One region of the Bacillus sp. AFS031507 genome, then DNA from elsewhere that is predicted to be linked to it. Evidence: riboswitches for the same ligand, from Rfam matches in the RefSeq annotation. Region 1 holds a riboswitch; the other holds the start of a gene.
What was found. A riboswitch is a leader RNA that binds a small molecule or an ion and turns the genes downstream of it on or off. The one in region 1 is predicted to bind FMN.
Positions count from the first base shown of each region.

Region 1 (10,714 bases):
AATGGTAGATAACATGAATAATGGTGCATAGCCTGATTCAGCTGAATACGTGTATGAACGGCGGACAGCACCGTTTAAACCTAGGAAAAACATCGGCATAAACGTTAAGTTAAATCCAATCGTAAAGAACCAGAAATGAATTTTACCGATTTTTTCATTTAGCATATGTCCGAACATTTTTGGCCACCAGTAATATAACCCGGCAAACACCGCAAACACAACACCAGGAATTAACACATAGTGGAAGTGAGCGACAAGGAATAGGGTATTGTGATATTGATAATCTGCAGCACCCATGGCAAGCATTACCCCAGTTACACCACCAATGATAAAGCAAGGAATGAATGCAAGCGCCCACAGCATCGCTGTTGTAAACTCGATTCGACCTTTTCTCATCGTGAATAACCAGTTAAACATTTTGACACCCGTTGGAATAGCAATCATCATCGTCGTAATGGAGAAAACAGAGTTGACTCCTGGTCCGGCTCCCATCGTAAAGAAGTGGTGAACCCAAACAAGCATACTTAATAACGCAATTCCAACAATGGAGAATACCATTGATTTATAACCGAACAGCATTTTTCTAGAAAAGGTTGAAATAACCTCAGAGAACATCCCGAATGCTGGAAGAACAACGATATATACTTCAGGGTGACCCCATAACCAGAATAAGTTGGCCCACATCATATCCATACCGCCACCGCTTAAGGTGAAGAAGTGCGTTCCAAAGATCCGGTCAAAGGTCATCAAGGCAAGTGCAACAGTGAAAATTGGAAAGGAAGCCACAATAATGACAGATGCAATGAATGAAGTCCAAGTAAACATTGGCATTTTCATTAGTGTCATACCTTTAGTTCTCATTTTTAAGATAGTTACGATAAAATTAATTCCTGTCATTAACGTACCAATCCCGGCAATTTGCAGGGCAATAGCGTAATAGTTATTTCCGATCCCAGGAGTAAATTCTTTACCTGCAAGAGGGAAGTAGGCTGTCCAGCCGGCATCCGGGGACCCTCCAATAACAAACGAAATATTAAACAACATAGCACCACTAAAGAACAACCAGAAGCTTAGAGCGTTAAGTTGAGGGAATGCCACGTCACGCGCGCCAATTTGCAGCGGGATTACCACGTTCATTAAACCAATTAATAATGGCATTGCCGCAAACAAAATCATGATCACACCGTGTGTGGTAAAAATTTCATTGTAATGCTGCGCATCTAAAAATTTCATCTCTGGACGAGAGGTTTGAGCCTTCATTAAAAGACCATCTACGCCTCCCCGGAAAAACATCAGCACACCAGAAAGGATGTACATAATCCCAATTCGTTTATGATCAACGGTTGTTAACCATTCTCTCCAAAGCCATTTCCATTTCTTTAAATAGGTAACCCCTGCTACAATTCCTATCATTGTTAATAGAATAGCAATCTGAGAACCTAGTATTAATGGGTTGCCGACAATAAAAAAGTCATGCCAATTAATGCCCATCGTGCTCACCTCCATCTGATTTTTCGCCCATGTCCATAGAATGCCCATTTGTTTCTTTCTCTTTAAAAATCTTTCCTTTGACGCCATGTACTTCGTACAATTCAGGATTTGTATAAGTTTTAGAATTCATATCAGCATGATTTACCCAGGCTAGATGAGTTCCAAGGAATGTTTCACGACCTAAGTGTGTAGGTTTTAGAAGTTGATTGTATTTCTTTTCTGTTAACTTAGGGGCAGTATCTTTGACATCCTTAACCCACTTTTCAAAGGCTTGCGGGGATTTCGCTTCAACTGTAAATTCCATTTCTGCATATCCCTTGCCGTTAAAGTTTGTATTTCTACCTAGAAATTCTCCAGGCTTGTCTGCTGTGAGATACAACTCTGTCTCCATTTTGTTCATGGTATACTTTTGACCACCTAAAGCAGGAACCCAGAAGGATTGCATTGTACCAGCAGAGGTTAACTTAAACTGTACCGGAGTGCCAGCAGGAATATTCACATAGTTCACTGTCTCGATCCCTTGTTCTGGATAGCTAAAAATCCACTTCCAATCAGCTGATGTTACATTAATGGTAATAGGTTTTTTATTTTCATACCCGGCAGGTACTTTCTCTAATTTATATATTGTTTTAACAGTTGGAATCGTTAAAGCAATGACAATCAGAATAGGAATGACAGTCCAAATAATCTCTAATTTTGTACTTCCGTGTTCTTCAGGCGGTTCGTAATCTGCATTTTCAGGTTTCGCACGATATTTCCAAATGATATATCCAAATAAACCGAACACAACAACAACCACCAACAGCATAAAAATAAGTGACCAGTTAATTAATTCTAGAATGTCACGTGCGGCAGGGCCTTTTGGATCAAAGACGACCATATTCGTACAGCCGCTTAAAAGTAAAGTTGGTACTAAAGCTAACAGTGGAATGATGTAGCTTTTTTTAAACATGAATATTTCTCCCTTCTAGAATGTTCATTTTTTGATATGATTATCGTGAATTCATTCACAAACAAAACAAGACTAATTCCTTCCTTCATTGTAAAAGATGTAAGAATTTAAATTAATTATCATTTAATATTAATTAGTCTGTATGTATTTCCTAAAATCTATATTATCAACATTGCTGTGATGTTAATATAGGTTTTTGGATTAAATTGTGACAAATTTGTTAAGGTTTTAAAATCCCTTACTAGGAAAAATTAGGTAAGTTGATTTTACAAAAAGTGCATTTATGACTTTTGTTGTTTCAAAGCTAAACATTGTCTATTTTGGATTTAAAGTGGGATAATATAAAGGAATACATAGATAGAGGAGAGCAAAAAATGAAGGTAAAAGTTAATCGGAATGCAGCAAAAGCATTGAAGAAAATGATGGAACAAGAAGAGGCACAAGGGAAATTGTTTCGAGTATATGTGACAAGTATCCACGGGGACCACGCCCATTATGATTTAAAGCTTGATACACCAACAGAAAACGATGTAGTGGTTACAAGTGATAAAGAAATTGACTTTATTCTTGATAAAAATGATCCGACATTAAATAATATCTGGATTCAATATTTCCAATTACCAAAAGAAGAATGGCTAATTACCAACCCAACAATGGGCGTTCATCATCACCATTAATAAAACAAGAAAAAACGCTTGTGAGTTCACTGCGTTTTTTTTTGGTGACTATTTTCTTTTCTTTCTATTGACAATTATTTAACACACTTTTTCGAGGATATGATATATGAAGTAGTCCATTATAAATTTGTGTTTGCATTAAATGAACATATGTTGGTTCTGGAAGTTCAATTACACGTTCAAAATCACCATATATTCGCTCTCTTTTCATTTCCATTTCAAATGGTAGAACCGGCTTTATTCTGCCATTAATTTTTAAATGTGTATTTGTGATTAAGTTAATTGAAAGATCTTCTTGATTTACTCCAGGTATTTCAAAAATAATATAGTAATAATTTTCATTTTGATATATATCAAATTTTGGATTACATACCGCTTCTCTAAAAAATTCATCAGGATGTTTTTGCTTAAGTACACTAGACCAAAAATTGCTCTCTCTATATTCATTTGTAATCTCTAGCCATTTTCTCATTTTTTCTATATCCATCTTACTACTCCTTTAAATTTGATTGGCGATAGGCATAGAAGGGTTAGCTATTTGATCCTGATCACTAATATCTGGATCTATATTGCCTGAGTTCATAAGAGAAGAAGCAGGTGAAAAATCACCTAAAGAAAAATTTGCTCCGACAAATTTACTATTGGCAGTATGGCTGTTATGCACAGTGGGACCTATATCAACATTTCCGTTTTGCGTAGCTCCATTAATCTTAAAATTTAAAATATTTATTTGAAATGGCATATCATATAACCCCTATAATGTTAGATTGGTAGTACAGGTTGAATGGGTTTATTTACATTTGCAACATCAGTAGTTCCAATTGAAGTTTGATCATTGACGTCAGGATCATTTAATAGGTTTTCCATCATTGCCTCAGTCGGTGAAGTGTCTCCATATGAAGCATTAATTCCTTGCGATTTAGTATTGGAAGTGGGACTATTATGAGATGCTTCCCCTATAGTTATGGAACCATTACCCGAAATACTATTGATTTTTAAATAATATAAATTGATTACAACCGATGGCATCTTTAAACACCTTTCTATCCTTTGGCTTATGGGTACTATATGCGATGGTGTGCCTATTTGTTACTTAATGGTTGTTGTATTAGAAATGTTTTGGATTTCACTTGACTCTTCTTTGTCTACCGTAAATATATTATGTAAACTTAATTATTTGATTAATTTTTAGTAATGGTGTTAATCTTATAGATGGAAATGTAAGAAGGGAGCACTTTAATACATATGGATAATTTTAAAAATGATGTTGAAATCAAATTAGTAGCACTTGATATGGATGGCACACTATTAAATAATAAAGGCCAGATATCGGAAGCAAATCGCCAGGCAATTAAAGCAGCAAAGGACAAAGGAGTTTTTGTCGTACTAAGTACTGGACGTTCTGTGATTACTAGTCGAGAGCATGCTGATTCATTGGAGCTAAATTCATATTTGGTAACGGTAAATGGAAGTGAGATTTGGGATGAGAAACGGGAACTAGTGGAAAGGAATTTGGTTAAATCGGAGCTGGTTGAGTGGATGTGGGGGTTATCTCAACAGCATAACACAAAATTTTGGGCGATAAGTACCGAGCGTAATTGGCATAATGAAATGCCGGCTGACCTACATACACTGGAATGGATGAAATTTGGCTTTAATATCGATGATGACGCAACAAGAGCACTAATCTTTAATGAATTACAGGCTAAAGGTGAATTTGAATTAAGCAATTCAACCCTGAAAAACATTGAAGTAAATCCAGCTGGAATTAATAAAGCAAAGGGACTTGGGATTGTTTGCAGCCGATTGGGTTTGGAAATGAAAAATGTTATGGCCGTAGGAGATAGCCTTAATGATTTAGCAATGATCAAAGCTGCTGGTTTGGGTGTAGCGATGGGAAATGCTCAGGATACGGTAAAGGAGTCTGCGGACTGGGTAACAGCAACCAATGAAGAAGATGGTGTAGCGCAGGCAATCCGTAAATGGGTGCTGTCAAAATAAAATATGGACGATAAAATTTTTAGGAATTAGTTTGGTATATGCAATCCATAAATGGGTAAAAATAATTAGGCAAGTCAATTTGCAATTTACATGTAATTGTTACATGCTAGGAGGCTACAAAAATGGAACATGGTAAAGTAAAATGGTTTAACGGTGAAAAAGGTTTTGGATTCATTGAGCGTGAAGGTGGAGAAGATGTATTTGTTCACTTCTCAGCTATTCAAGGCGAAGGATACAAAACATTAGATGAAGGTCAAGAGGTTACGTTTGAAATTGAAAGTGGTCAGCGTGGACCACAAGCAGTAAACGTCCGTAAAGCATAATGACCCGCCGATAAAACAGGCCCAGCCAATGGGTCTGTTTTTTTTATGCGAAAAAGTGTCTTGTGGTCAATGAAAGGGAATTCCATTGACCGTAAAAAGGGAAAATGTGTTCTGACGGTAAATGAAAGGTTATTCAATTTACCCTAAAGTGAAAAAAAAGCATCCTCACAGTCAATGAAAAATAATTGCGCCATATTCAAAAGACCCTCTACAATTAAATGTAGAGGGTTAATTTAACGATTTATTTCCTTGACTCTGCCAACTTGTCCATCCGTCAGCCGCACTTTAATTCCATGAGGGTGAAAACTTGACTTGGTCAATATATCCTTAACAGTCCCCTCAGTGAGTTTCCCGCTTCTTTGATCTGCTTTTAGGACTATTTTGACTAAAGTTCCTGGGACAATGTCTACTCTATTTTGACAACTAGACACCCATTTTTCTCCGTGAATTACTTACCTTTTTAGTCTGCTGGCTTTGTAGCTTTTTAGTTGCCTGTGAGCTATTTAAGCTTGAATTTCCTCCGGCCGCTTTGTTTTTCTTATTTTCCAACTGCTGTTTCATCGCTTCTTGAAGACTAATTTTCTTCTTCGGTTCTTCCTGTGGATTGGTTTGGTTTAAATCACTCATAAAAAATCCTCCTAATAAAGTGTTAACTACATTATAAGCTATTTTCGTCCAAATTAAAATTTAACCATTAATTCTTTAACTTGCCTTAAAATGTTCATATTCTTTAAAATATTCTTTTAATCAATCATACTAAAATATGGTAGAATGAACATGAGTGACGTCCGCGGACAATTTCAATCACAACTAAGGGCTTACTAACATAAAAGTAAAAATTTTTTGGACGTTATTTCTCATTTTTGGAATAACGTCCTTTATTTTTAATACCTATGTAATAGTGGGTACATGTTAATTTAGTGATAATCAATATTAATTTATATTAATTATAATTTAATATTGATTTTAATAAGATTTATATTATAATTTGTTTAAGCTTTAAAAAAAAATAGTTTACGAGGTGATCAAATGGGTAATGGTAACAAACACTTAACAACAGGAAATGGAGCACCAGTCGGTGATAATCAAAATTCTATGACGGCTGGATCACGTGGACCAACATTGATTCAAGATGTACATTTACTAGATAAATTGGCACACTTTAATCGTGAGAGAGTTCCTGAACGTGTTGTCCACGCCAAAGGTGCCGGAGCACATGGCTATTTCGAAGTGACCAATGATATGTCAAAATATACAAAAGCAAAATTGTTTAATAGCGTTGGAAAACGTACACCTATGTTTATTCGCTTCTCAACTGTAGCAGGTGAACTTGGTTCAGCGGATACAGTTCGTGATCCGCGTGGGTTTGCTGTTAAGTTTTATACGGAAGAAGGAAACTATGATTTAGTAGGAAACAATACGCCAGTCTTCTTCATTCGCGATGCGATTAAATTTCCTGATTTCATTCATACTCAAAAAAGAGATCCTAAAACCCATTTGAAAAATCCAACCGCAGTTTGGGACTTCTGGTCACTGTCACCTGAATCCTTACATCAAGTTACTTATTTAATGGGTGACCGAGGACTTCCAGCAACACTAAGACATATGAATGGTTATGGCAGCCATACCTTTAAATGGGTAAATGCGGATGGAGCGGCAGTTTGGGTCAAATATCACTTTAAATCCGAGCAAGGTGTTAAGAATATGGCACCAGAGCTTGCTGGTAAGTTAGCTGGTGATAATCCTGATTACCATACGGAAGACTTATTTAATGCAATTGACAAGGGTGACTTCCCAGCATGGAGGCTCCATGTTCAAATCATGCCATTTGAAGATGCTGAAACATATCGCTTCGATCCGTTTGATGTCACAAAGGTATGGTCACATAAGGACTACCCATTAATCGAGGTTGGACGTATGGTACTCAACCGTAATCCTGAAAACTATTTTGCAGAAGTCGAGCAGGCCACATTCTCTCCTGGAACAATGGTCCCTGGTGTTGAGGCTTCGCCAGATAAAATGCTTCAAGGCCGACTATTTGCTTATTCGGACGCCCACCGGTACCGTGTAGGACCGAATCATAATTTGCTCCCAATTAACCGTCCGAAGGTAGAAGTAAATAACTATCAACGTGATGGTGCGATGCGTTCCGATAATAATGGTGGTGGTTCGGTTTACTATGAGCCAAACAGTTTTGGAGGACCAAAGGAAGAACCTGAACATAAACAAACTGCCTTCCAGGTTAATGGACTTGCTGAACAAGTGGCCTATGATCAAAATGACCACTACACACAAGCCGGTGATTTATATCGCTTAATGTCTGCAGAGGAGCGGGCCCGCTTAATTGAAACAGTTGTAGGCGCAATGAAGCCAGTTGAGAGGGATGACATAAAGCTTCGTCAAATTCAACATTTCTACAAAGCAGACCCAGAATATGGTGAGAAAGTAGCCAAAGGGTTAAATCTAGCTATTCCTCAAGAGGTAAAGTAACTATTAAACTAGTAAAGGCCGTTCATTTAGTTGAGCGGTCTTTTTTCATATAGTGAATTCAGAGGATTAAGGTTATTACTTATTGTGTTTTAATTTCCAATTAATTGGAAAAAATAATAACAATAAGTGATAAGGAGCCTGCTCGTGAATCTTAACGTGATATATGGTGCGATATTTATTTTTTCAGCAATAAAATGGGGCGATTGGAAAAATTGGAAATCTTATTATCCAACCTTTCTCTTTTTAATGGTAGGTGATTTGGTTTATCAATTTTTATTTTATAAGCATAGTATGTGGGAATATGTACCTGTAGGAAGTGATAAAAGCTGGGCAAAGCACACCCATATTGCTTTTTTGATTATGTTAATTAAGTATCCTGCAACTATTAGCATGTTCCTTGGTAATATGCCCAAGGCAGCATGGAAGAAACTAGTGTTTATCCTATTCTGGACACTTCTCTATACGATTAATGAATTCACTGATTTGAAATTAGGTGTAATAGTGCATAAAAATGGCTGGAATTTAGGCTGGTCAGCTTTTTTTAGTTTCGTCATGTTTATTGTTTTAGATGTTCATTATAAAAAGCCGCTTTTAGCTTGGATTCTTTCTGCTATCTTTGCTACTTTCCTGTGGAATGTTTTTAAGATACCACAAAGTATTCTAAAATGAATCGTCCTCCACTAACCTATTTTAGGGTGCTTTTTTGCATTTTTTGAAATAAATTTACTGATTTGGTCGAAATATATATGCAGGATTTAGAGGACTAAGATTAGAATTATATTAATATGATGATTCAAAAGGGGGATTAGCATGAGTATCCAGGTAATAGAAAAAGAAGAAATGAAAGTTGTTGGGATTTCATGGAATGGAACTTACTCACAAATCAGTACACTTCCACGTCTTTTTCAAGAAATGGTTAATCGACTAGAAGAAGTATCCTATCAAACGAAAGAACCTGTCTTGATTGCACCTTTTCATAGCCGGGAAACAGAGTTCACCTATTATGTAACAACGCCCGTAGAAAAAATTGACGAAATTCCCGATGGTATGGTTGGATTTACGATTCCAAGTAAAAATTATGTTTTTGCTACTCATAAAGGACCGCAAGAGGAAGTCCAAAATACATATCAACAAATATATGCTTTGATGAAAGAATATGGCTATGAACAGGATCACAATGCATTAAGCATTGAAGTATATAAAGAAGAGCATAAACATCTGTATGCTTCTGGGGAGCTTCACTTTGATATTTATTTACCAGTAAAGACTTATAAAGAGTAAACTAATTCTTTCAATGGAAGCAAGCTAAGGGAAGAAGCAATCACCTTAGCTAATGGATTTTATGTGAAATAATAATCAAATAATTTTAGTATGAAAATACTTTTTAGTGCGTTTTCCTTTACTGTTCCAATAAAGTATACTATCATTAATTTAAGAATTGTATATTTCCTTCGGGGTCAGGTGAAATTCCTAACCGGCGGTGATGAAGCGTTGCTTCTTAGTCCGTGACCCGGTTAACATATTATTGTTAAACGGTGGATCTGGTGAAACTCCAGAGCCGACAGTTAAAGTCTGGATGGGAGAAGGAAAAGACAGGTTTAAGGGTAGGGTGTAGTGTACCTATTTTTAACCCTTTATTTTCTATTGTCTTTTACAGGACCCTGAGGACTTATTGTCTTCAGGGTCTTTTTCATTTTAGCGTAAGAATTTAAGTGGAACCAAAGTAAGGAGAAGGAAATTATGTTTACTGGAATTATTGAAGAAATTGGAGTAGTCGCGAACATCCAGCGGACAGGTGAGTCGTTTGTGTTAGCCATTGAAGCAAAGAAAATACTAAATGATGTTCACCTTGGCGATAGTATTGCGGTCAACGGGGTTTGTCTAACGGTGACATCCTTTACGGGAAAGCTATTCACGGTAGATGTTATGCCCGAAACGGTCAAAGCTTCAAGTTTAAATATGGTTAAGCGGGGTTCCAAAGTAAATCTTGAGCGGGCGATGGCAGCAGGTGGAAGGTTTGGCGGTCATTTCGTCTCTGGACATATCGATGGAACTGGCATAATTAAAAGTAAACAGTCTTTCGAAAATGCGGTTTACTATGAGATTGAAGCGGAGCAGAACATATTAAAATATGTCATCTTAAGAGGATCTATCACGGTAGATGGGACAAGTTTGACTGTTTTTGCAGTAACAGAAAATAGTTTTACATTATCGATCATCCCTCACACATTATCGGAAACGATTTTGGGATTAAAAGGGTCAGGGGATATCGTTAATCTAGAATGCGATATGATTGGTAAATACGTTGGTCATTTTATCAAAAACCTTTCAAGTGATACAGCGGAAAAACGTAAGACAGGGATAACTGCACAATTTTTAGCTGACAATGGCTTTAATTAAATGATGGTTGGAAAAGTCTAGTTTTAATTGGTTTGTAATTTTGAAAGGAGAGAAGTGGCGTGTTTAATACGATTGACGAAGCTCTTGCTGATTTAAAAGTAGGAAAGGTTGTTATTGCCTGCGATGATGAGAACAGGGAAAATGAAGGGGACTTTATTTCTCTTGCTGAAAAAGCAACGCCGGAGGTTATAAATCTTATGGCCACTCACGGAAGAGGTCTAATCTGTGTTCCCATTGACGAGGCATTAGCTCAAAAGCTCGACTTACATCCAATGGTTTCCAAGAACACGGATCCTAATCGAACAGCTTTTACCGTAAGTATTGACCATAAATTTTCTACCACTGGCATTTCTGCATTTGAACGTTCAGCAACGGTGTTG
Region 1 covers NZ_NUOW01000024.1:217,604-228,317, reverse strand. Annotated here, with positions in the region: gene qoxB (cytochrome aa3 quinol oxidase subunit I) at 1-1,491, opposite strand, end outside; gene qoxA (cytochrome aa3 quinol oxidase subunit II) at 1,481-2,443, opposite strand; gene COE25_RS21210 (heme biosynthesis protein HemY) at 2,818-3,120, shown strand; gene COE25_RS21205 (Hsp20/alpha crystallin family protein) at 3,185-3,607, opposite strand; gene COE25_RS21200 (spore germination protein) at 3,620-3,862, opposite strand; gene COE25_RS21195 (spore germination protein) at 3,883-4,149, opposite strand; gene COE25_RS21190 (Cof-type HAD-IIB family hydrolase) at 4,366-5,121, shown strand; gene COE25_RS21185 (cold-shock protein) at 5,244-5,444, shown strand; gene COE25_RS21180 (YwbE family protein) at 5,678-5,875, opposite strand; gene COE25_RS21175 (hypothetical protein) at 5,868-6,071, opposite strand; gene katA (catalase KatA) at 6,474-7,934, shown strand; gene COE25_RS21165 (CBO0543 family protein) at 8,079-8,603, shown strand; gene COE25_RS21160 (GyrI-like domain-containing protein) at 8,745-9,215, shown strand; FMN riboswitch at 9,378-9,526, shown strand; gene ribE (riboflavin synthase) at 9,675-10,334, shown strand; partial or broken gene ribB (3,4-dihydroxy-2-butanone-4-phosphate synthase) at 10,394-10,714, shown strand, end outside.

Region 2 (10,714 bases), on a different contig from region 1:
ATGGACTCCGTTTTCGATGAACTTTACCAAAAATATCATCATGACGTTTTTCAATTTCTATTTTATATGGTCAGGAACAAAGAACATGCCGAGGATCTTGTCCAAGAAGTCTATATAAGAGTCTTTAAATCTTATCGCCGTTTTGAAGGGAAAAGCAGTGAGAAAACCTGGTTGTTTTCGATTGCAAGAAATGTAGCCATTGACTTCTTCCGAAAACAAAAGGGATGGAAAGAGCGTTTACTCGAAAAATTTGATTGGTCCACCGATCAGCTGAGAGATGGATATCCTATACCAGAAGAAATCACGGTACAAAAGGAAGAAATCAGGTGGGTTTACAACTGTCTAGACTATTGCACAATGGATCAAAGATCTGTTATTATTCTGCGATATATTCAAGATTTATCGATTGCTGAAACAGCCCAAGCATTAGGATGGACAGAAAGCAAGGTGAAAACGACACAGCACCGTTCGTTAAAGGTATTGAAGAAACATATGGAAATGTCTTATCAGAAGGAGGTAGCGGCTAGTGAAAAAGTCAGAGTGGAGCGATAAGCAGCTCGAAGAACTATTAAGGCAAATGCCCAAAATACAAGATGATCGCAATCCTCGTGACATTTATCAGAATCTTTCTATAAAAAAGACAAAAATAAAACAATGGCTCCTGCCTGGCCTCGCTACTGCATGTGCATTGCTCATTTTCTTCATCTTAGTTCCTAAATTAATGGTCGGAACCCAATACTCAGAGGATAAAGCAAGTCAAAAAAATGCTTCATCTGGGCAGGAAATGCAAACAGCGGATGAAGATTCCTCCATTGCTTTGAAAAAAGAAGATGACAATTTAAAAGCAAAGACCTTTTCTGCAGCTGAGAATAATGAACTTTTGAAAACAGCAGTCTATGATGATGATGTAAACAATGGAAGGGTCTTAACTTATTGGATTCCAGATCCACAAGCGCAAATACTTGTTCCAGTTTCCACTATAGTAAATGATTCAAATGACAAATCATGGCTAACTATATTTAATGAAAACATGGTGAGTTTAAAGGAAGAAGAATGGGGTTTAAGCGAATTTTATCCACTTAATGCTACGCTGAGGCTTGATAATAAAAATAAAGCTGTTTTGGTTGATGTGCCGTCAACCCATCAGTACGGCCAAGGATCAACAACAGAAACAAATTTTATGAATGTATTACAAAAAGATATTTCTTCTAACAGTCATATAAAAAAAATCCAATTTTCAACAAATGGTGAGCCTGGAATAGAACTAGGGAATCTTGGCAGGAAAGAGCAAATTGAAGTCGTCCAAAAGAAGAATCATGCCTTCTTCTTTTATTTTTCTAAAGATAGTGAAATCCCCTACTTAGTTCCATCAGTAAAGACGTATACTGATATTAATAGGGCTTTGGAGGCAATGAAGAATGATCAGCCCTTATTAGGGTTAAAAAGTTCACTTTTTCCAGCTCTGCCGATTAAGGATGCATCCATTAAAGAAAAAACTTTATTTGTTACAATAGATGAAAATTCGAGTCTACGAGAAGACCAAGTTACGATTAACGCTTATGAGTCCTTGTTATTAACAGCTAAAGAATTTGGTTTAGAAAAAGTCATTATAAAAAATCCGCCTATAAAAAAAATCGGAACATTTAACCTATCAAAGGAAAACAAAGTCCCACGTGCTCCGAACCTACGGACGCTTCAATAATTAATTCTCAATCAACCCCAAGTGGTTGATTTTTTTTATCATGAATAAAATAACTATAATCTCCAAATTATAACGAGTATGTCTAATCGCTCCTCCACAAAGGAACATGTTCTAAAGGTGAAACAACTAACATATTGTGTGGAGGAGGAAAAGAACTAAGGAGGTTGAATGAAGAAAATGCGAGACTACATAAAAAGGGTTCTTATTGCCCTAATTATGGCGCTATGTGTCAGTTTGTTATTTTTTGGTGGAATACATTCCGAAGCAAGTATGAAGGATGAGAAAGAGATAAAGGATGGGTGGATATGGCCTGCAGACGGTATTATTTCTGATACATATGGAACGAGAATGGGTAAACATAAGGGAATTGATATTGCTGGAAAATTGAACACCCCTGTTCTTGCCGTCGATGATGGTCAAGTAGTTAAATCCTATTATTCGAATACATATGGAAATGTAGTATTTATAAAACATCCAAGTAATTTTGTTACTGTCTATGCCCATTTAAACAAGCGAACTGTATTAGAAGGTCAAAGTATTAAGCAGGGAACCTTAATAGGGAAAATGGGGAGAACAGGACAAGCTACTGGGACCCATCTTCATTTTGAAACCCACCAGCATGAGTGGAGATATGATAAGAAATATGCATTGGATCCAGAAAAGTTCTTAGGAAAAGCGGACACAGGCGAGAATGTACAGGGTGGAATAGCTGGAATCAATGATGATGTATTAGAAGCAAGCTCCCATGTAAAACTTGAAAAGGAAGACAAAACAGAGAAAGGAAAAAAGCAATATATCGTCAAACAAGGCGACACATTGTACTCCATTTCGAAGAAAAGAAATATGACGGTAACACGTATTAAACAACTTAACCATCTGTCCTCGGATCTTATCAAACCTAAGCAAGTATTAAATATAAATTGAGATAATAATCCACCCGTAGACCCACGTGTCTGCGGGTTTTGTTGTAGAAGTTACAAATGTGTTAAAACGTAAACCTTTTACTTAACAAAAAATGCAGGAAGCAGTATAATTATATTTGTAATTAAATATCGATCTATCTTCGGGGCAGGGTGAAATTCCCGATCGGCGGTATTTGAGTGAAACTCATAAGCCCGCGAGCCGTTTTGGCAGGATTTGGTGTGATTCCAAAGCCGACAGTATAGTCTGGATGGGAGAAGATGGAGGTTCTGCAGACGTTCAAAAAATTAATGTTTAATGAACGTTTATTAAGCGTGCCTTTGTAAACTCCCTCAAGTATATTTTCTTGAGGGAGTTTTTATTTACTTAGGACTCGACTGTTTGCTGAACCTCTCTTCCTAAACGCGATGGATCAAAAAAGGAGAGAGGAAGATGAAGAAGATGAAGAAACAGAGGAAAATGAACGTAAGGGCATATGTGTCAATTGGAATGTTGAGCAGTATTGCATTTCTGTTAATGCTAATACAATTTCCATTGCCTTTATTCCCAAATTTCTTGTTTGTCGATTTCAGCGACATCCCAGCATTAATTGCCACATTGATTTTTGGACCAATTGCAGGAATATTAGTTGAGTTTTTTAAAAATGTCCTTAATTATATTCAGACAGGAAGTTTTACAGGAATTCCTGTTGGCCATATAGCCAATTTTGCTGCTGGCATTGTGTTTATCCTGCCAACATATTTCGTATATAATAGACTCAAAACTAGAAAAGGTATGACATTAGCGTTAATTGCCGGGACAACTATAATGGCGGTAATGATGAGTATATTAAATTACTTCTTCATTTTACCGGCTTATACTGCTCTTATGGGATTCCCTGATATGCGTAATTTGGTAGTCCCTGCTATCTTGCCTTTTAACTTAATAAAAGGTGTTATGATGTCATCCATCTTTATGCTTCTGTTCATTCGGATGCAGGCATGGATTAATAAGAACACAACAATTAAAAGCGTCTAATAAATAAAAACAACAGGATGGACTTATTCCTCCTGTTGTTTTTTTGTAAAAAATTAAAACCTCTCACCTTAAAAAGGAGAGAGGCAGTAGCTTAACAATTGTTTTACCTAAATATTATTCAAATTTAGTTGGATTGCCATCAAAAGCTTCGTCAGCTACCTTAATGGAATCAGTAGGACAGCCTTCAAAAGCATCCATCATATCATCGATTAATACATCTGGAATTTCAACAATTCCTTCATTATCATCAAGAGTTACAAATGCAATGCCTTCATCATCATAATCATAAATATCTGGTGCTGCTGCGCCGCAAGCCCCACATGCAATGCAAGTTTCCTTATCCACAATTGTGTACTTTGCCATGAAAAAAAACCTCCCAGTAATATAAACAAAATTATTCTTACACATTTTCCATTATCAAATTGAAAACGGATAACTCATATCTATTGTAAAACTGTATCGATAACTTTTCAATAGAAAAATACCCATATTCCTGTAGTTTATATGGTTGAATTTCTAATTCTTATACATTTTTGGACAACAGTCCACTTAATTTCATGGTAGAATAAAGAAGAAAAATGGATATTTTGTCGATAATGTACGAAAAATGGTGGGGGACTCATATAATGCAAATTGAATCCATTATTCTATATAGTGTCAAACAATTAAACAGGGAACGGACGATTTACTCCGTCTATCACCTGTTGAATGGAAAAAAATCATCACAAACTATCCAAGACGCCCACCTATTTTCATTAAAAAAATTTTTTGGGATTTATGAGCAATTAACAAGGGACTCCTTTGATGAAATATATCAATCAATGGTAGAAAAAAATTGGTTATTAAATAAAGGGGAACAACGATTCGATGTAACGACCTCTGGAATGACACTTCTAGAAAACAAACCATTGCCCAAATATATAAATGGCTGGACCTTTCATCAAATAACCTCTCTATTTTGGGAAAGATTGTCCCTACTAATTCAGGTAGTATCCAATCTTGCTTTTGGGGAATCAAGATATATACCCATTCAAAAAAACAAAGACGTCCATATCTGGTTAAAATCTACTCTAAAGGTTATCACCGTACCTAGGATGGAGATAGGGACTACTGTCTATTCAGAGTTAAATGAATGTTTTAATACAGTGAAAGACATGGACCCATCACTTTTAGTGTTTCGGTTAACTGGTTTTCAGCAGATTGGATTAACCCCTCTACAAGTAGCAAAAAAGCTGAATTTGGATTTTCACGATTATCAGATTGGGTTTACTAATGCCCTTCATTACTTGATTCAAAAAATAATGGAAGACGGTAATCAGTTTAAAATCTTACCTTATCTTATCCATGATCTAATGCAAGATGATGAATTAACCCTTTCCTCAAGGAAAACACAGTCATTATTATTACAAGGATATAGCCTTGATATGATTGCAAATCTCAGACACTTAAAATTAAGTACAATAGAAGATCATCTTGTTGAATTAGCCTTAAATGTAAAGGATTTTTCCATTGATACCTACGTCGATAGTGAGTTACAAAATAAGATTTTGGAAGTTTCGCGGCAAAAAGTAACCAAACAGCTAAAAGTGATAAGAGAAGAAGTAGATACTGCTACTTATTTTCAAATTAGGTTAGTATTAGCGAAATATGGTGATAGATAATGGAATTAGAAAAGGTTTTAAAAAAACATTTTGGTTATCAAACGTTTAAGACTGGACAAAAAGAGGTAATCACCTCGATTCTTGCTGGGCAGCATACACTGGCCATGCTCCCAACTGGAACTGGAAAATCCCTGTGTTACCAACTTCCTGGGATTATTTTAGAGGGGCAAATTTTAATTATTTCTCCTCTTCTATCATTAATGCAGGATCAAGTGGAACAATTTAAAAGATTTGGTGAAAAGAGAGTCATTGCTTTAAACTCTTTTCTTTCGGGAGAGGAAAGAAATAGGGCCCTACATCATTTAAGTCAATATAAATTTATCTTCATATCACCTGAAATGTTGAGAGTTCCCTATATCCTTCGTAAACTTCAAGAGCTTACGATTGCATTGTTTGTTGTAGATGAAGCCCATTGTATTTCCCAATGGGGCTTTGATTTTCGCCCGGATTATTCAAAACTAGGTGAGATTCGAAAGAAATTCGGTAATCCACTAACGCTTGCACTGACAGCGACAGCTACAATAAAGGTACGACAGGACATTGTTGCTTCACTTGATTTAGAGGAAATAGTAAAAATAGAATCGACCATAGACCGACCCAATATCGGCTTTTATGTAAAAGAACTATTTGATTACCGCGATAAACAAGCCAGTGTCCTCGAGTTTGTTGCCAAATTGAAAAAACCGGGAATTATTTATTTTTCAAGTAAAAAAGCTGCCGAACAGATGGCGAACTTACTAACAGAAAAAGGAATCTGTCTGTCTATGGCCTATCATGGCGGATTGGATCAAAATACAAGAATACTGATTCAACAACAGTTTATCTATGGGCAATTAGATGTAATATGTGCTACGAGTGCTTTTGGCATGGGTATTAATAAAGAAAATATCCGTTTTATTATTCACTATCACATGCCAATGCAAATAGAATCTTTTCTACAGGAAATCGGAAGGGCAGGTCGTGATGGCGAACCGAGTATTGCCATCCTTTTATATTCGCCAGGGGATGAACAGCTTCCAATCCAGCTTGCAGAGAATGAATTGCCATCTGAACACCAAATAGACTGGTTGTTTAAAAAGGTAGAACATGACCATCTTCTGAAGGATGGAAAGATCAATCTAAATACGAAACTAATGGAGCTTGGCGGTTTTACCGATATTCAATGGAGGATTGTTGAGGACTTTGTAAATAAGTCATTTCTAGAAATGGCTAGCCTTGAAAAGTTACAATGCACTATTAATGATTTTGTTAAGGAAAGATTATCCATTAAGAAAAATAATATTTATTGCATGAAAAAATGGATTGAAACCAATTTTTGCAGACGTGAATATATTTTACATTATTTTGATGAAATATTGTCTAACAAGCTAAATCCATGCTGCGACATTTGCGGGCTTCAAATAAATGATTATCAAACTAATAATTCTAATCATTTTCCTTCAGTAAAAACAAATGAAAAAAACTGGAACGACTATCTTGCTAAAATTCTAATCAATTGTGAGTTGAGGGAATGAAAAAAAAGTATTTTGAATTAATTAATGGATTAACGGATAAAGATTTGCTTTTTCACCTTTACATGACACAGGGAATTCTCTGTGCGATCTCATTGATATTAGGATTTATATTTTTTGACCATTTCTCCTATTTGGATAATATTTCTTTGAATGACTTTCATATTATATCAATCGGTCTCCCTGCCGGTATTACAGTGGTTATGGCCGATATTCTTTTTATGAAATCGCTGCCTTCGTCCTTTTATGATGATGGCGGTTTGAATGAAAGAATATTTAAAAATAGAAATTTGTTTCATATCTTTATCATTGCCCTTTTAGTAGCTTTTAGTGAAGAATTATTGTTTAGAGGGATCATTCAAACAAAAGTAGGCCTCATTTTAGCAAGTATTATTTTTGCAATCATCCACTATCGATACCTTTTTAATTGGTTTTTGTTTGTAAATATTGTTGTATTAAGCTTTTTTATTGGTTTAATATTTCAGTGGACAGACAATTTAGCAGTCACAATTGTTATGCATTTTGTCATTGATTTTTTATTAGGAGTCTATATAAAATTTAAACAACCAATCAGAGAAGATGAATAGGGAGGAGTAGCTCCATGAATAATGAAGAACCATTCAGGGACCAAGCGGAAAGATTAAAACAGCGAATAGAAAAAATTAATGAAAAAGTCGAAGACATGGAAGTTTTGCCTCCACGGGAGCAGATACATCGTCCAAAGAAGAAAAAAACAAAATGGAAGCTAAAATATCCACTTATTCGTCTATTAGTTTTGTTCTTTATCCTCCTGCCTATAATCATATTTAGTGTAATCTCTTACCGTGACGGTGCTAAAAAAATAAATGGGGTTGAAAAATCATCAGAAGAAACAGTAGGGTATGAAACGATTAATTTGGAAAATTCTAAAGATGACGAGGAAACCCAAGAAAATCCCGATGAAACGAAGGAAGCAATTTCTGAAGCTAACGATTCTGAAGAACCTAGCGTAGAATCTAACGCCGGAGTAGAACAGACTGAAACGGCTGTGGATACATCTGTTCAACCCGAGAGTACAAATGAAAACAAAACGGATTCTCAGGTATCAGATATTAATGGTGAAAAAGAAAAAGAGTCAGAAACTAGCGTAGTATCGACAGAACCAGAAGCTAGTAAAATCATTTCTCATACGGTTAAACCAAATGAAAACCTTTATAGGATAGCAATGACGTATTATCAATCCCCAAAGGGAATGGATATTATTATGGAGGCAAACCATCTAACGAGTAACCAACTAAATGCAGGGCAGGTTTTGAAAATACCAATAAACAATTAACCGATCCAAAAGTGATCGGTTTTTTTTTAATAGAAAAACATAATAGAAGGGACAAGTTCATATGTATATACAGAGAAATGGAGCGTGATAAAAATGGATTCTCCAATCCAATTACTTGAAAATACTGATCAGGCAACCAAGCAGGCTCTTGAAAATGTAAGAAAACGAAAAGAAAAATTTGACCGTTTTAAAAAGCGGCATATTCTTTCAATTTGGGCCACAATTATTTTAGCAGCTAGTTTCTTAACCTATTTGTATATCACAGTTGCCAGTATTTATTCCTATTCCTTTGCTGCAATGTTTTCGGCGTTTGTAAATGACTCCAATAATTTGACATTGTTGGTTTTTTGTGTCGGAATGTACGGTACAATGAATTTACTGAAAGCAAAAAAAGACAAAGCAGAAAAGGAATATCATGAATTAAGATGTGAAATTGTCGATCGCAGTAAGGATTATTGGAAAAAAGAAGAAGAATGGAAATCACGTCACATTGTTTTTGAAATGATGAAAACTAAATATGACATAAACCTATATCATGAAAAAAAATAAGAAGCAGAACTAAACTGCTTCTTATTTTTATCGAGATAACTAAGTATAAGATTTTGAACTTAGATTACTGTCTAGCTCCAGCGCCCAGCGTCTAGTGGACTTCGCTCTTCTCCCTACGATAAGTCAACATCGGATCGCTAGCGCTCTCCGTGTTTCCTTTATCTCAGTCGAAGCGCTCCAGTCCATACGCCGCTAAACGGGCGCTTCCGCTTTTCTTATTAGAATATAGTCTTTTTACCACGTTCGTCTTTTAATATTTCCACAGCTTCCCGGAAGCGTTGCGAATGGATGATTTCCCGTTCACGTAAGAAGCGCAGACTATCATTGATATCAGGATCATCACTTATGTTAATCAACCACTGGTAGGTAGCCCTTGCCTTTTCTTCTGCTGCAATATCTTCATATAAATCTGCAATTGGATCACCCTTAGCGGTTATATAAGTAGCTGTAAATGGGACTCCTGCGGCATTATGGTAGTATAATGCACTATCATGGTCAGCATAATGTGCTCCCAATCCTGCTGCTTTCATTTGCTCAGGCGTGGCGTCTTTCGTTAATTTGTAGACCATTGTAGCAATCATTTCGAGGTGGGCGAACTCTTCTGTACCGATATCTGTTAGAAGACCAATTACCTTATCTGGAATTGTGTATCGTTGGTTTAAGTATCGGAGTGCAGCAGCAAGTTCGCCGTCGGCACCCCCATATTGCTCAATTAAATATTTTGCTAATGTTGGATTACAAGTACTGACTCGAACTGGGTACTGTAATTTTTTCTCATAAACCCACATTGAGCTCTTCCCTCCCTTTAATTAAACTTGCCACGGCCATGGGGTATCTTTCCAGTTCCATGGATATCCGGAGTAGCTATTTCCAAATTGAAGCAATGGACCAAATTGGCTTTCAAATGCCTTTTTGATACGTTTACGTTCTTTTGCGTAATGATTGAATTGATTGATTGCCTCTAGGTCATCAGGATGGGTATCTAAATATAATGTGAGTTCTACTAAAACAAAGTCAACCGTTTGAAGCTGCTCCATTATTTGATAATATTCGGCAGGGACCTGTGTCATGTTGGCAGGCCCCCTTTTGCTTTCTCGAACGAATTGTACCAAGGATCATAGAAGTCCTTCCAAAGCGTGCCAGCTCTCAGTGCTTCTTGCGGCGAAAATTGTGGAAGATTAGGTGGTTGAAAGCCCATATATAAATGTGGCGGAGTTGAGTAAATTTTTTCAAGTATTGGCTTGCAAGGGTCAAACGGACTCGCATAAGGATGATAGGATTTAAAGTGTGTATTCATTTTAGCCCTCCCTTTATTCAACATCATTTAATAATATGAATTTTTCGTTTTTCTATGACATTTATCTTATTAAAATATAGAGGGGTTTATCTAAGGATTGTCGAAGTATAATAGATAATACAGATAATCAATTTTGAGGTGATGGGAATTGTTTGTTAAAAATATTATGATTCCAAAGCATGAATGTTTTACTGCACAGGAAAATACGACACTGAAAGAGGCCTTGGAAAGATTAGAAAAACATCAAATTGATGGACTACCGGTTTTAAATGGAGATAAGTATGTAGGGGTTGCGACGAGATATTGTATTTATGAAAGTTTCTTTCATTCTGATAAACAAAAGGATGAGTACTTAACCTCAACTTTTGTAAAAGATATTGCTACACATCAAGATAAGTTTTTAGAGGGTAGAGAACTATTCGAGAAAACTCTTCTTGATTTAAAGGATTTTCCTTTATTGTCTGTTGTTGATGAAAACAAAAATTTCCTTGGAGTGGTTACTCGTTCGGATGTAATCAGTTCATTTGAGAGTGCATTTGGTGTAAATCGCCCAGGAGTAAGGATTGCCTTTACATCAGTTGAAACTGAAGGTCGGATTGCTCGTCTGTCTGAAATTGCCCATCAATTCCATGAACATATTATTTCTCTTGTTACTTTTGATGAAACTGATAAACTTGTCCGAAGAATTGTAATGAAGATTGAAAAGAAGAACAATATTGACAAATTCACAAAGAGGCTGGA
Region 2 covers NZ_NUOW01000003.1:208,010-218,723, forward strand. Annotated here, with positions in the region: gene sigX (RNA polymerase sigma factor SigX) at 1-552, shown strand; gene COE25_RS04910 (hypothetical protein) at 527-1,702, shown strand; gene COE25_RS04915 (peptidoglycan DD-metalloendopeptidase family protein) at 1,871-2,626, shown strand; FMN riboswitch at 2,758-2,889, shown strand; gene COE25_RS04920 (ECF transporter S component) at 3,056-3,640, shown strand; gene COE25_RS04925 (ferredoxin) at 3,755-4,003, opposite strand; gene COE25_RS04930 (YpbB family protein) at 4,267-5,301, shown strand; gene COE25_RS04935 (RecQ family ATP-dependent DNA helicase) at 5,301-6,815, shown strand; gene COE25_RS04940 (CPBP family intramembrane glutamic endopeptidase) at 6,812-7,399, shown strand; gene COE25_RS04945 (LysM peptidoglycan-binding domain-containing protein) at 7,414-8,127, shown strand; gene COE25_RS04950 (YpbF family protein) at 8,221-8,676, shown strand; gene cotJC (spore coat protein CotJC) at 8,895-9,464, opposite strand; gene COE25_RS04960 (spore coat protein CotJB) at 9,486-9,746, opposite strand; gene COE25_RS04965 (spore coat associated protein CotJA) at 9,743-9,973, opposite strand; gene COE25_RS04970 (CBS domain-containing protein) at 10,122-10,714, shown strand, end outside.
Region 2: linked by a shared signal. The riboswitch ahead of COE25_RS04920 (ECF transporter S component) and the one ahead of ribE (riboflavin synthase) in region 1 are both predicted to bind FMN.